DNA from 2 places in the Kitasatospora sp. NPDC086791 genome. Region 2 is predicted to be linked to the other one. Evidence: riboswitches for the same ligand, from Rfam matches in the RefSeq annotation. Region 2 holds a riboswitch; the other holds the start of a gene.
What was found. Region 2 has a riboswitch for glycine ahead of gcvP (aminomethyl-transferring glycine dehydrogenase). Riboswitches for the same ligand answer to the same signal wherever they lie in the genome.

Region 1 (7,487 bases), on a different contig from region 2:
GCTGCCCGGCGTGCCGTGCCAGAGCAGCATCCAGACCCGGCCGTCCGCCAGTGCGTGCAGCAGTCGCTCGTACGCGTCGTAACGCTCCGGCGCGACCTCGCGCAGGGCGCGCTCCAACACGCCGGGATCCGCTCCCGGGCGCCCGGCCGGTGCCTGGCCCCAGGGCCCCGGCACCCCGCCCGCTCCCGTTCCCGCACTCATGCGCCCACCTCGCCGCGCCTCTTTCCTCGAACCCGCCGGCCCGTCAGCCGTCTGCACGCACCCTATGGGGCGGCACCGGCCACCGCCACGGCGACGTGCCTTTGATACGAACCCCGCTCACATCCGTGTGTAGAAGGGCATGACCCGGGTGAGCAGCCACTCGACCACCGGGTCGTCGGCGAGGTCGAGCAGTACGAGGTGGACGCCGCCCGGCAGCGGCGCGGTTCCCAGCGCCCGGCCGAGCGCGTCGTTCACCGCGGCCGGGTCGGCCGGGGCCGCCGGATCCAGCTGGACGCCCACGAACATCACGGTCGGCTCGCCCTCGATGCTGGCCAGCGCCCTGCGGGCGGTCGACACCCCGGGCAGGAGCGACAGTTCGGCCCGGCAGGCGGCCAGGAAGTGCTCCGGGTCCTCACCCGGCACCGGCTCGCGCAGCGCGACCCGGCCGCCGGTCGGCGCCGGGTCCTCGGCGCCCTCCCAGCGGTCCTCGCGCGGACCGCGGCGCAGCTCGGCCACGCCCTGCGGCGGCACCGGGATGCCCACCGCCGCCTCCGGGTTGACCGCGATCCCCACGCCCAGCGGCAGTCCGCGGGCGAACTCCCAGACCGGCGCGATCGCGAAGGCCATCCCCGGCGCCTGCTGCAGGAACACCTCCTGCGAGGAGAACACCGGCACGTACGGGTCGCCGCCCAGCTCGATGGTCGGCAGGTCCAGCGACTGCCCCTGCGGGTCGGCCCCCGCGGGCAGCGGCACCCACACCTGGCTGCGGGCCAGCACCTCGATCACCCGCGGCGTCGCGCCCGGGTCGCCCAGGGCCGCGGTCAGCACCTGCTCCAGTTCGTTGGCCGGCCAGGTACCGCCCGCCGGCGCGCCCTCAGGACCGCCCCACCCCTGCTGCTGCTCCACCGGGTACCCCATGCGCCGCCGATTCCGCCCTCTGCCGGTCGGCCGCCCTCTGCTGCGCCGACGCGGAGCAGTCTAGGGCCCGCCGGTCACCCGGGCCCCGTGCCCGGCGGGGGCGGGACCGGGGCGCGGGTCCGGGCGGCTCCGGGCGACCGGTCCCCTCCACCGTGCGGGCCGACCGCCCGGCCCCGCCGCACGACCGGCCCCGCCCTCCCCGCACGACCGGATCCGTCCTCCCCGTGTGACCGGGTCCCCCCTCCCTTCCTCGCCCGGGACGTGCCATGATGTCCGCGTCCGACGGCATGCGCCGCGGGCCCCACAACTCCATACCGGCCGCTCGAACCCGCGCGGGAGAGCCCGGAGTGCCGCAGCAGCGGTACGGCCGGCGCCGAAGGAGCAAGTCCTCCCCGGAATCTCTCAGGCCCCCCTACCGCACGGGTTAGGCACATCTGGAAAGCGGCGCACGGCCCTGTCGTACGCCCACCCACGGTGCAAGCCGCCATGCTGTCCCGCAAGCTGGAAACAGCTGCGGGCCGGCGTGCGGTGAAGCTCTCAGGTTCGACGACAGATGGGGAGACCCACGCCGCCGCATGCCCGCGCGCAGGGTCGGTCCCGAGCGGGTCCGGTCCGGTGCGTGCACCCCTGAGTGCCCCGACCGAGGAGTTCCTGGCCATGTCGTCCCTCCGCCTGACCGCGCTCGACGCGCTGCACCGCGCCCTCGGCGCGACCATGACCGACTTCGCCGGCTGGGACATGCCGCTGCGCTACGGCAGCGAGCGCGAGGAGCACCTCGCCGTCCGCACCAAGGCCGGCCTGTTCGACCTCTCCCACATGGGCGAGATCACCGTCACCGGCCCGCAGGCCGGCGAGATGCTGGACCACGCGCTGGTCGGCTTCGTCTCCGCGCTGGGCGTGCTGCGCGCCCGCTACACCATGATCTGCGCCGAGGACGGCGGCATCCTGGACGACCTGATCGTCTACCGCCTGCGCGAGGACGCCTTCCTGGTCGTCGCCAACGCCTCCAACGCCCAGCTGGTCCTGGACGAGCTGATCGCCCGCGCCAAGGGCTTCGACGCCGTCGTCACCGACGACCGCGACACCTACGCCCTGATCGCCGTCCAGGGCCCGGAGTCCACCGCGATCCTGGCCGGGACCACCGACGCCGACCTGCCCGGCCTGAAGTACTACGCGATCCTCCCGGCCCGGGTGGCCGGCCGTGACGTGCTGCTGGCCCGCACCGGCTACACCGGCGAGGACGGCTTCGAGATCTTCTGCCACCCGGTCGACGCCGAGGGGATCTGGCAGGCGCTGACCACCGCCGGCGAGGGTCGCGGCCTGGTCCCGTGCGGCCTGTCCTGCCGCGACACGCTGCGCCTGGAGGCGGGCATGCCGCTGTACGGGCACGAGCTGTCCACCGACCTCACCCCGTTCGACGCGGGCCTGGGCCGGGTCGTCCGCTTCGACAAGACCACCAACGAGGGCGCCTTCACCGGCCGCAAGGCGCTGGAGCAGGCCGCCGCCGCGGCCGAGGCCAACCCGCCGCGGGTGCTGGTCGGCCTGGTCTCCGACGGCAAGCGCGTGCCGCGCGCCGAGTACACCGTGGTCTCCGCCGACGGCGACCCGATCGGCCGGATCACCTCCGGCGCGCCGTCCCCGACGCTGGGGCAGCCGATCGCGATGGCCTACGTCGACGCGGCCCACGCCACCCCCGGCAGCACCGTCGCGGTGGACGTGCGCGGCAAGCACGAGCCGGTCCGGGTCGTGGCGCTGCCGTTCTACAAGCGCGCCCGCTGAGCGCCCCCACCGCCCCCGCCTCCTCCCATACCCGCACGTCGAAGCCGTCCGTCCGGCGGCCCGCTTCGTCGTACCCGCTTCCCATCCTGGAGAATGACGCCATGAGCAACCCCGAGCACCTGAAGTACACCGAAGAGCACGAGTGGCTGACCGACGCCGAGGACGGTGTCTCCACCATCGGCATCACCCAGCACGCCGCCGACGCCCTCGGTGACATCGTCTACGTGCAGCTGCCCGAGGTCGGCGACGAGGTGACCGCCGGCGAGACCTGCGGCGAGCTGGAGTCCACCAAGTCGGTCAGCGACCTGTACTCCCCGGTGACCGGCGAGGTCACCGAGGTCAACCAGGACGTCCTGGACGACAACGGCCTGGTCAACAGCGCCCCGTTCGAGGGCGGCTGGCTGTTCAAGGTGCGCGTCGCGTCCACCGGCAAGCTGCTCACCGCGGACGAGTACAACGCCTTCATCAAGGCCTGACCCGCTCGTGACGGGCGGGCCGCGGCACTGCGGTCCGCCCCCGCCGCCCGCCCGTCGCCCGCCCCACCCTTCCGAGGGCGCGCTCCGCGCGGCACCCCTTGATCCTCCTCCACCAGGGAAGACCACACCATGACGGTTCTCAACCAGTCCCTGCACGCCCTCGACCCGGAGATCGCCGCCGCGGTCGACGCCGAGCTGCACCGCCAGCAGACCACCCTGGAGATGATCGCCTCCGAGAACTTCGCCCCGGTGGCGGTCATGGAGGCCCAGGGCTCGGTGCTCACCAACAAGTACGCCGAGGGCTACCCCGGCCGCCGCTACTACGGCGGCTGCGAGCACGTCGACGTGGTCGAGCAGATCGCGATCGACCGCATCAAGGCCCTGTTCGGCGCCGAGCACGCCAACGTCCAGCCGCACTCCGGCGCGCAGGCCAACGCCGCCGCGATGTTCGCGCTGATCCAGCCGGGCGACACCATCCTGGGCCTGAACCTGGCCCACGGCGGTCACCTGACCCACGGCATGAAGATCAACTTCTCCGGCAAGCTCTACAACGTGGTCGCGTACCACGTGGACGAGAAGACCGGCCAGGTCGACATGGCCGAGGTCGAGCGCCTCGCCAAGGAGCACCAGCCGAAGCTGATCATCGCGGGCTGGTCCGCCTACCCGCGCCAGCTGGACTTCGCCGAGTTCCGCCGGGTCGCCGACGAGGTCGGCGCGCTGCTCATGGTGGACATGGCGCACTTCGCCGGCCTGGTGGCCGCCGGGCTGCACCCGAACCCGGTGCCCTACGCGGACGTGGTCACCACCACCACCCACAAGACCCTGGGCGGCCCGCGCGGCGGCGTCATCCTGTCCAAGGCCGAGTACGCCAAGAAGATCAACTCCGCGGTCTTCCCCGGCCAGCAGGGCGGCCCGCTGGAGCACGTGATCGCCGGCAAGGCGGTCGCCTTCAAGATCGCGGCCTCGGAGGAGTTCAAGGAGCGCCAGCAGCGCACCCTGGAGGGCGCGCGGATCCTGGCCGAGCGCCTGCTGCAGGCCGACGTCGCCGAGGCCGGCGCGTCCGTCCTGTCCGGCGGCACCGACGTCCACCTGGTCCTGGTCGACCTGCGCAACAGCCAGCTCGACGGCCAGCAGGCCGAGGACCGGCTGCACGAGGTCGGCATCACCGTCAACCGCAACGCCATCCCGAACGACCCGCGCCCGCCGATGGTCACCTCGGGCCTGCGCATCGGCACCCCGGCCCTGGCCACCCGCGGCTTCGGCGCCGAGGACTTCCGCGAGGTCGCCGACATCATCGCCGAGGCGCTCAAGCCCGCCTTCGACGAGACCGTCGCCGGCGCGCTGAAGGCCCGCGTCACCGCGCTGGCCGAGAAGTACCCGCTGTACCCGAACCTGGCCAACCAGGAGTAGGTGCCCGGCGAGCAGGTGACCCGTCGGTAGAGCCACCAGCCGGTCAGTGACCGGCCGGCAGGTGATCGGGCTCACCCCTCCCGCGTACGTGGCGCCCCGGGGCACCCCGCACACTGGACAGTGCGGGGTGCCCCGTGCTGTGCCCCCCTGCCAGCAAGTCCTTCCACGAGACCAGACAAGGACGTCCCCCGTGGCCATCAGCGTCTTCGACCTCTTCTCCATCGGCATCGGCCCGTCGAGCTCCCACACCGTGGGCCCGATGCGCGCCGCCCGGATGTTCGCCCGCCGCCTGCGGACCGAAGGCCTGCTGACCCAGGTGACCGGCGTGCGCGCCGAGCTGTACGGCTCCCTGGGCGCCACCGGCCACGGCCACGGCACGCCCAAGGCCGTCCTGCTGGGTCTGGAGAACCACTCCCCGCGCACGGTCGACGTCGACCAGGCCGACAAGGACGTCGAGCGGATCACCGCCGAGAAGAAGATCAACCTGCTCGGCGAGCACACCATCGACTTCGACCCGGCCGACCAGCTGGTCCTGCACCGCCGCCGCTCGCTGCCGTACCACGCCAACGGCATGACCCTCTGGGCGTTCGCGGCGGACGGCTCCACGCTGCTGGAGAAGACCTACTACTCGGTCGGCGGCGGCTTCGTCGTCGACGAGGACGCGATCGGCGCCGACCGGGTCAAGCCCGACGACACCGCGCTGCGCTACCCCTTCCGCACCGGCGAGGAGCTGCTGCGGCTCACCCGCGAGACCGGGCTGTCCATCTCCGGCCTGATGCTGGAGAACGAGAAGGCCTGGCGCAGCGAGGAGGAGATCCGCACCGGGCTGCTGGAGATCTGGTCCGTGATGCAGGAGTGCGTGCGGGCCGGCATGACCCGCGAGGGCATCCTGCCGGGCGGCCTCAAGGTCCGCCGCCGGGCCGCCGCGGCGGCGCGGACGCTGCGCGCCGAGGGCATCGGCCCGGCCAACGCGATGGAGTGGGTGACCCTCTACGCGATGGCGGTCAACGAGGAGAACGCCTCCGGCCGCCGGGTGGTCACCGCCCCGACCAACGGCGCCGCGGGCATCATCCCGGCCGTACTGCACTACTACCTGAACTTCATCCCGGGCGCCGACGACGACGGCATCGTCCGCTTCCTGCTCGCGGCCGGCGCCATCGGCATGCTGTTCAAGGAGAACGCCTCCATCTCCGGCGCCGAGGTCGGCTGCCAGGGCGAGGTCGGCTCCGCCTGCTCGATGGCCGCGGGCGGCCTCGCCGAGGTCCTCGGCGGCACCCCCGAGCAGGTCGAGAACGCCGCCGAGATCGGCATCGAGCACAACCTCGGCCTCACCTGCGACCCGGTCGGCGGCCTGGTCCAGATCCCCTGCATCGAGCGCAACGGCATGGCGTCGGTCAAGGCCGTCACCGCGGCCCGGATGGCGCTGCGCGGCGACGGCCGGCACCACGTCTCGCTGGACAAGGCGATCAAGACGATGAAGGAGACCGGCGCCGACATGAAGATCAAGTACAAGGAGACCTCGCGCGGCGGCCTCGCCGTGAACGTCATCGAGTGCTGATCCGCGTACCGGTCCGCGGGCTGCTCGGGAGCTGATTCGAGCGCTCGGCGAGTACCGGACCCGCGGCGCGCCGACACCGCGCACCGGCCCCCGGCCCCCGGCCCCCGGCCCCCGGGCGGAGCCTTCCTCCGCCCGGGGGTCCGTGCGTCCCCGCAGGCTGACGAGCCGTCAACAGGTCATCGTTCCGGTCCGGTTGGCACACTCCGACGGCGGTCGGGCAGCGCGAGGCAGGCCAGTGCGCCCGCCAGGACGGCGAGGCCGCACCAGGAGACCGCGGGCAGCCGCTCCCCCAGCGCCACCACGCCCAGCACGGCGGCGACGGCGGGCTCGGCCAGGGTCAGCGTGGTGGCGGTCTGCGCGGTGGCGTGCCGCAGGCCGTGGCCGAACAGCCGGTACGCGAGGTAGGTGGTGACCACGGCGAGGTGCAGCACGACCCCGGCGCCGCGCACCGAGAGCAGCCGGCCCAGCGGGCCGAGGAGCAGCACCGGCAGCACCAGCAGCGCCGCTCCGCCGAACATCGCCCCCATCACCCCGGCGGACGGGCGCCCCGCCGCGATCAGCCGCCCGCCGATCAGCGAGTACCCGGCGTACGAGAGCCCGGAGAGCGCCGCCAGCAGCACCCCGAGGGCGTCCACCGACCGACCGCCGCCGGAGAGTTCGGGCCCCAGCACCAGCACCGCGCACCCGAGCACGGCCGACGCGGTGGCCACCGCCCACCGGCCGCTCGGCCGGCCCTGCCGGGTGAGCCACCCGAGCAGCCCGGTGAAGACCGGCGCGCTGCCCAGCGCGATCACCGTCGCCACCGCCACCCCGGTCCGGCCCACCGCCGGGTAGAAGGTGAGCGGGTAGCCCGTCACCGCGACCGCGCCGAGTGCGAGCAGCCGGCGCTCGCGCGGCCCGCAGATCCGGGGCAACTCCCGGGCGGAGCGGTCGGACAGGAACAGCAGCAGTCCGCCGAGCACCAGACCGGCGGCCCCGACCGCGGCCGCCGGGGTGCCCGCGGGCACCAGCGAAGCAGCGGTCCCGGTGGTGCCCCAGAGCAGCGCCGCCGCCAGGATCGGCACCGGCCCGCCGAGCGCGTGGGTGCGCCGGGCCGGGCGGTTCGGGCGGACCGGGGGGTTCGGGCGGGAGGAGCGGGTCGAGCG
Region 2 (7,487 bases):
CTCGCCGAGGCGGGCGAGACGGAGCTGGTCCAGCTGCTCGGACGGGCGCACGGCGCCGGGATCCACCACATGTCGATAGGACTGGACGAGCGGCCGGTGGTGGCCGACCAGGACGCCAAGTCCGTTTCGGTGGAGGACACTTACGAAGTGGACCTGGCCGACCGGGAGCGGGTCCTGCGCGAGGTCGAAGCGCTGGCCGCCCGGTGCGTGCGGCGGCTGCGGGCGGCCGGGCGCTCGGGGCGGACCGTGGTGCTCAAGGTCCGGCGGTTCGACTTCTCGACGCTGACCCGCTCGGAGACGCTCGGCGGGCCCACGGACGACGAGGCGGTGATCACCGCGACCGCGCGTCGGCTGGCGGAGCAGGTCGACATCACCGGCGGGGTGCGGCTGCTCGGCGTGGGCGTCGCCCAACTCGCCGACTACACCCAGGAGGACCTGTTCGCGCAGGCCCAGCGGGAGGAGGCGGCGGAGCACGCGGAGGCAGCGGCCGAGGACGAGCCGGCCGGGGAGGAGCCGGAGGCCGTGGCGGTGCGGCGGTGGATGCCCGGACAGGACGTCCGGCACGCGGAGTTCGGGCCGGGCTGGGTGCAGGGCAGCGGCGTCGGGAGGGTCACCGTGCGGTTCGAGACGCCGTGGAGCGGGCCCGGGCGGGTGCGGACCTTCGCGGTGGACGACCCGGCGCTCGAACCGGCCCGGCCGTTGCCGCTGCGTCTGGGGGAGGGCGAGGAGGGCGCGGGTGGCGGTCAGTGAAGGGTGAGGGGGCGGAGACACGAAGCGGCCCCACCCGGTGGGGGAGTACCGGGTGGGGCCGCATCACCGTGCCGGACCCCGTACGGTCGTGATGCCCTCGCGACGTACGGAGGCCGGGGCCCCGCGCCCTGTCCCTGAGCGCGGGGCCGGACGCCTCGTCAGGCGTCGGTCTTCACCAGCTCGTCGCTGGAGTCCTGCTGGGCCGGGCCGCCGATGACGGTCAGCGGAGCGGCCGGCTTGGCGGCGCGGATCAGGAACGGGACGGCGCCGGCGACGATGCAGACCACGGCCGCGACCCAGAACGCGTGCTTGTAGGCGTCCAGGGTGGGCAGCGTCAGCGGGATCTGCGGGGGCAGCTTCATGGTGTCGCCGGTCAGGATGGCGGCCATGACGGCGGTGCCGATCGCGCCACCGACGGTGCGCAGCACGGAGTTCATGCCGTTGGCGATGCCGCTCTGCTCGACCGGGACGGCGCCGTTGATGTAGGCGGGCATCGCGGCGAACGCGAGGCCGACGCCGAGGCCGAAGACCGCCGAGGCGGTGTAGATGTCGCCCTCGTGGCTGTGCCGCAGGGCCAGGTAGGCCATCGCGACGGCGCCGAGGACACCACCGAGGACCAGCGGCAGTCGCGGGCCGCGGCGGGCGATCAGCAGGGCGCCGAGCGGGGCGGCGACCATCGAGCCGATGGCGGAGGGCAGCAGCATGACACCGGCGTGCAGGACGGTGGCGGTGAAGCCGTAGTGGGTCAGCTTCTCCGGGGTCTGGGCGAAGTTGCTGATGACCATGAAGGAGCCGTACATGCCGAAGCCGATGAGCAGGCCCGCGAGGTTGGTGAAGGCCACGGCCGGGCGGGACATCATCTTCATGTCCACCAGCGGGTGCGCGACCTTGGTCTCGATGACGCCCCAGACCAGGGCGACGACGGCGGCGACGGCGAACAGGCCGAGGGTCTTGGTGGAGGTCCAGCCCCAGTGGTTGCCCTGGCTGACCGCGACCAGCAGCGCGGAGAGCCAGGCGGCCAGGGTGATGGCGCCGAGCGGGTCGGCTCCGCCGTCCTTGTCGGTGACCGGGTCGGACGGGACGCGGAAGGCGACCAGGGCGATCGCGATCAGGCCGAAGACCAGGCCCATCCAGAAGATCGACTTGTAGTTCCAGTGCTCCAGCAGGACACCGGTGGCCACCAGGCCGAGGCCGGAGCCGACACCCATCGAGGCGCTGATGGCGGCGACGCCGCCGGTCACCTTCTGCTTGGGCAGCTCGTCGCGGACGATGCTGATCGCCAGCGGCATGACGCCACCGCCGGCGCCCTGCAGGACGCGGGCGACGACCAGCCAGGTGAAGGAGTGGGTGCTGACGGCCAGTGCCGAACCGGCGACCAGGCCGGCCAGCGAGATCAGCAGCATCGGCTTACGGCCCCGGAGGTCGCCGAAGCGGCCCAGCAGGGGAGTCAGCACGGCTGCGGAGAGCAGGTTGGCGGTCATCAGCCAGGTGATGCTGGAGCCGGAGACGCTCAGTTCCTTGGCCAGCGAGGGCAGGATCGGGACGACCGCGGTCTGCACCACGCTGAACGACAGCATCGCCAGGATGAGGGCCGGCAGGACCCGGGCGCTGCTCTGCTTCTCGGCCGCGGTGGTGGGCTGTGGTGCCTCACTCACGGTTGCTTCCTCCCGTACATAGTGAATGAACTGAAGTAACCATGCCGGGAGATACTTCAGAGTGTCAAATATCGAGTGGTTAAGCTTTGGCAAAGGGGAAGGGTCGGGGGTGGGGGTGGGGGTGGGGTGGTGGGGAGCGCCTGCGGCGGGCTGGGGTGGGGCGCGGTGGTGCTTTGGCAAAGGGGAAGGGTCGGGGTGGGGGCGGGCCGGGGTGGTACTTCGGCGCGCGGTGGGGGCCGGGCATGGGGAAGGGCCCCGGCCGGGTGGTCGGGGCCCTGGTGGGGGTGGGGTCAGACGAGGGGGCGTGCGGCTGCGGGGTGGGAGGTGTCCGGGGTCGGGGTGGTGGTCGACGACGGCGGCGTGGCGGTGGCGGCCGAAGGTTTGGTGTTGTCGTGGACCTCGACGTGTTCGCGGCGGAGTTCGTCCCGGACCACCTCCTCGGAGGTGTAGCGCTCGACGACGAGGCGCACGCGCTCGATCGGGGCAAGGTACTTGCGGACCACCGGGCGTTCCTCGCGGAGGGTGACCTCCTCGACGCCCTCGGCGATCTCCTTCTCGGTGAGGGAAGCGCGCTCGGCCTCGCTGACCGGCATCCGCTCGACCCGGACACGCTCGCGGACCACCGGGACGCGGCGCTCGATCTGCTCGCTCGTCACGTACTTGCGCAGCTTCGCGGTGCCGATGGTGTGCCAGGTGGTGGTGATGTCCAGCCGCTCCTCGCGGCAGGTGATTTCGATCGGACCGCCGGGGGAGGAAGCGCCGACGCTCGCGGCGGGTGCGGGGGCGGTGGACGCCGGGGCGGGCTGCGGCTTGGGCGTGACCGTCGGGGACGCCGAGGTCGTGGCCGTCGCGGCGGTCGTGGCTGCGGGCGCGTGGGTGCCGAGGGTGCGCACGTTGTCCTCCGTGACGGTGCTGGTTCCGTTGGTGGCCGGGGCCGGGGCCGGGGCGGGCTCGGGGGAGTGGAAGGCGCGCGGCTTGGTGGCCGTCACGGCGGCCGCAGAGGCAGCGGCGGGTGCGGCTGCCGCAGCGGCCGCCGTGGTGCCGAAGTCGAGGTCGGATCGCGCGGCCCGGCCGTTGTCCTCCCCGGCCGGGCGGCCGTCCATCGGGGTGTCGAGGCCGTAGTAGCGGTAGAGCTGGAGCTCCTGGGCGGGGGACAGGTGCTGGCCCACGCCGAAGTCCGGGGACTCCTTGACCAGTGACTTGTCGTACGGCACCCGGAGCTCGTCGCCGGAGAACTCGCTCGTGGTGAGCGGGACGAAGGCGTCCCGGCCGAAGATGCCGGTCCGGACGGCGGCCCATTCGGGCCGGCCGGTGGCGTCGTCCAGGTACACCTCGTCGACCGTGCCGATCTTGTCTCCGTTGCGGTCGACCGCCTTGTGGCCGATGAGGTCCCGGGGATCGATGTCGGTCTGCACTCATTCCTCCAGTGCGCTGAGCCTGCGGAACCCCCGCAGGAGGGCGGCCGGAGCACCCGTCCCGTCCGCCACTTCACACCAAATGCCATGAATCGGACGTGCGCGACCGGGGTGCGCCGGACGGGCTGTGGGCTGGGCCGTCCGGGGGACGCGCGTAGACCCGGGGTGACCAGAAGCACCCGTGATCGGAACGCCTCCCGCTGGTACCCTGGGCGGCGACCGCAGAGCCCGCTCGGGAGAGTCTCCGACCGCGAAAACCGCTGGTCGGGGCGCCGAAGGAGCAACTCCTCCCCGGAATCTCTCAGGCATCCGTACCGTGTGGGGTAGGTCACTCTGGAAAGCAGGGCAGGAGTGTCGGCACGGAAGCCGGCGATCACCACCCTCACCGACGGTGCAAGCCGACGGCGTGCGACCGCATGCCGTGCGGGCGAAGCTCTCAGGTCCCGATGACAGAGGGGGAGGCCTGTCGGGTCCGCCCGCCATGGCTTGTTCCGCTGTCCGCAGCGGGGAAGGCCGGACGGCGTGCGTACCCCCGCCGGTCCGTGACCAGGAGGCCTCGACCACCATGAACGCCCAGCCGAACGCGGGACGCCCCACCGGCGCCTCGACCCTCACCGAGCTTGAGCTGGCCAGCCCCTTCGAGAACCGCCACATCGGCCCCGACGCCGCCGCGCAGGAGAAGATGCTGGCGTCCGTCGGCTACGGCTCGCTGGACGAGCTCGCCGCCACGGCCGTGCCCGAGGCGATCCGCTCCATCACCGGCCTGGACCTGCCCGCCGGCCGGACCGAGGCCCAGGTCCTGGCCGAGCTGCGCGAGCTGGCCGGCCGCAACCAGGTGCTCCAGCCGATGATCGGCCTGGGCTACTACGGCACCTTCACGCCGCCGGTGATCCTGCGCAACGTCATGGAGAACCCGGCCTGGTACACCGCCTACACGCCGTACCAGCCGGAGATCTCGCAGGGCCGCCTGGAGGCCCTGCTCAACTTCCAGACCCTGGTCTCCGACCTGACCGGCCTGCCGACCTCCGGCTCGTCGCTGCTCGACGAGGGCACCGCCGCCGCCGAGGCGATGGCGCTGGCCCGCCGCGTCACCAAGGTCAAGGGCGGTGTCTTCCTGGTCGACGCCGAGACCCTGCCGCAGACCATCGCGGTGATCGAGACCCGCGCGGAGCCGACCGGTGTCGAGGTCGTCGTCGCCGACCTGTCCGGGGGCATCCCGGCCGAGATCGCCGAGCGCGGCGTCTTCGGCGTGCTGCTGCAGTACCCGGGCGCCACCGGCGTGGTTCGCGACCTCGCCCCGGTGATCGAGCAGGCGCACGGCCTGGGCGCGATCGTCGCCGTCGCCGCCGACCTGCTGGCGCTGACCCTGCTCAAGTCCCCGGGCTCGCTGGGCGCCGACATCGCCTGCGGCACCTCGCAGCGCTTCGGCGTGCCGATGGGCTTCGGCGGCCCGCACGCCGGCTACCTGTCGGTGCGCGCCGAGTACGCCCGCTCGCTGCCCGGTCGCCTGGTCGGCGTCTCGGTCGACTCCGACGGCAACCGGGCCTACCGCCTGGCGCTGCAGACCCGTGAGCAGCACATCCGCCGCGAGAAGGCCACCAGCAACATCTGCACCGCCCAGGTGCTGCTCGCCGTGATGGCCTCGATGTACGCCGTGTACCACGGTCCGGACGGCCTGGCCGACATCGCCCGCCGCACCCACCGCTACGCCGCCGCCCTCGCCGAGGGCCTGCGGGCCGGCGGTGTCGAGCTGCTGCACGGCGAGTTCTTCGACACCGTCACCGCGGTCGTCCCGGGCCGCGCCGCCGAGATCGCCGCCGCCGCCCGCGCCAACGGCATCAACGTCCACCAGGACGGCGCGGACCGGATCTCCGTCTCCACCGACGAGACCACCACCCGCGAGCACCTGGCCGGCGTCTGGGCCGCGTTCGGCGTCGAGGCGGTCGAGGTCGCCGAGGCGGCCGAGGCGCTTCCGGGCGCGCTGCTGCGCGAGGACGAGTACCTCACCCACCCGGTCTTCCACAGCCACCGCTCGGAGACCGCCATGCTGCGCTACCTGCGCCGCCTGTCGGACCGGGACTACGCGCTGGACCGGGGCATGATCCCGCTGGGCTCCTGCACCATGAAGCTCAACGCGACCACCGAGATGGAGGCCGTGACCTGGCCGGAGTTCGGCCAGCTGCACCCCTTCGCGCCGATCGATCAGGCCCAGGGCTTCCTGACCCTGATCCGCCAGCTGGAGCAGCAGCTGGTCGAGGTCACCGGCTACGACGCCGTCTCGATCCAGCCGAACGCGGGCTCGCAGGGCGAGCTGGCCGGTCTGCTGGCCGTCCGCGCCTACCACCGCGCCAACGGCGACACCCAGCGTGACGTCTGCCTGATCCCGTCCTCCGCGCACGGCACCAACGCGGCCTCCGCGGTGATGGCGGGCATGCGCGTGGTCGTGGTGAAGACCCTGGTCGACGGCGACGTGGACGTCGAGGACCTGAAGGCCAAGATCGAGCAGCACCGCGACAACCTGTCGGTGCTGATGGTCACCTACCCGTCGACCCACGGCGTGTACGAGACCGAGATCACCCAGATCTGCGCCATGGTGCACGAGGCCGGCGGCCAGGTGTACGTGGACGGTGCCAACCTGAACGCCCTGGTCGGCCTCGCCAAGCCGGGCAAGTTCGGCGCGGACGTCTCGCACCTGAACCTGCACAAGACCTTCTGCATCCCGCACGGCGGCGGCGGCCCGGGCGTCGGCCCGGTCGCGGTGCGCGCCCACCTGGCGCCGTACCTGCCGAACCACCCGCTGCAGTCGGAGGCCGGCCCGGCCACCGGTGTCGGTCCGATCTCGGCCGCGCCGTGGGGCTCGGCGGCGATCCTGCCGATCTCCTGGGCGTACGTCCGGCTGATGGGCGGCGAGGGCCTCAAGCACGCGACCCAGGTCGCGGTGCTGAACGCCAACTACATCGCCAAGCGCCTGGCGCCGCACTTCCCGGTGCTCTACACCGGCCCCGGCGGGCTGGTCGCGCACGAGTGCATCATCGACCTGCGCCCGCTGACCAAGGAGACGGGCGTGACGGTGGACGACATCGCCAAGCGCCTGATCGACTACGGCTTCCACGCGCCGACGATGTCCTTCCCGGTGGCCGGCACGCTGATGATCGAGCCGACCGAGTCCGAGGACCTGCACGAGATCGACCGGTTCTGCGACGCGATGATCGAGATCCGGGCCGAGATCGACAAGGTCGGCTCGGGCGAGTGGGTGGCCGACGACAACCCGCTGCGCAACGCCCCGCACACCGCCGCCGAGCTGGCCGGCGACTGGACGCACGGCTACTCGCGGCAGGAGGCGGTCTTCCCGGCGGGCGTGAACCCGGCGGACAAGTACTGGCCGCCGGTGAGCCGGATCGACGGCGCGTACGGCGACCGCAACCTGGTCTGCTCCTGCCCGCCGCTGGACGAGTACGGCGTCTGACGGATCCCGGGCGCCGACGGCGCCCGGACGGACGGCAGCAGGGCCCTGGCGGAACCTCCGCCGGGGCCCTGCCCGTACCCGCCCGGAGCCGCCGGTCGCGCCGGTCGTACGGTCGGGTGGTCGGGCCGTGCGGTCAGGCCGCGTGGGCGACCGGGCGGCGCGGGGCGATCACCCGGCCGTCCGGCAGCAGCTCTCCGGTGT

Region 1: linked by a shared signal. The riboswitch ahead of gcvT (glycine cleavage system aminomethyltransferase GcvT) and the one ahead of gcvP (aminomethyl-transferring glycine dehydrogenase) in region 2 are both predicted to bind glycine.

The regions. Positions count from the first base shown of each region.
Region 1 is NZ_JBFBOC010000003.1:7,401-14,887, forward strand. Features, by position in the region: gene AB0Q99_RS07105 (enhanced serine sensitivity protein SseB C-terminal domain-containing protein) at 1-201, opposite strand, end outside; gene AB0Q99_RS07110 (enhanced serine sensitivity protein SseB C-terminal domain-containing protein) at 319-1,119, opposite strand; glycine riboswitch at 1,443-1,547, shown strand; gene gcvT (glycine cleavage system aminomethyltransferase GcvT) at 1,777-2,898, shown strand; gene gcvH (glycine cleavage system protein GcvH) at 3,000-3,374, shown strand; gene glyA (serine hydroxymethyltransferase) at 3,504-4,784, shown strand; gene AB0Q99_RS07130 (L-serine ammonia-lyase) at 4,975-6,342, shown strand; gene AB0Q99_RS07135 (EamA family transporter) at 6,519-7,487, opposite strand, start outside.
Region 2 is NZ_JBFBOC010000014.1:139,328-146,814, reverse strand. Features, by position in the region: gene AB0Q99_RS20605 (DNA polymerase IV) at 1-750, shown strand, start outside; gene AB0Q99_RS20600 (MFS transporter) at 909-2,405, opposite strand; gene AB0Q99_RS20595 (PRC and DUF2382 domain-containing protein) at 2,696-3,820, opposite strand; glycine riboswitch at 4,044-4,147, shown strand; gene gcvP (aminomethyl-transferring glycine dehydrogenase) at 4,386-7,286, shown strand; gene AB0Q99_RS20585 (DUF5999 family protein) at 7,420-7,487, opposite strand, start outside.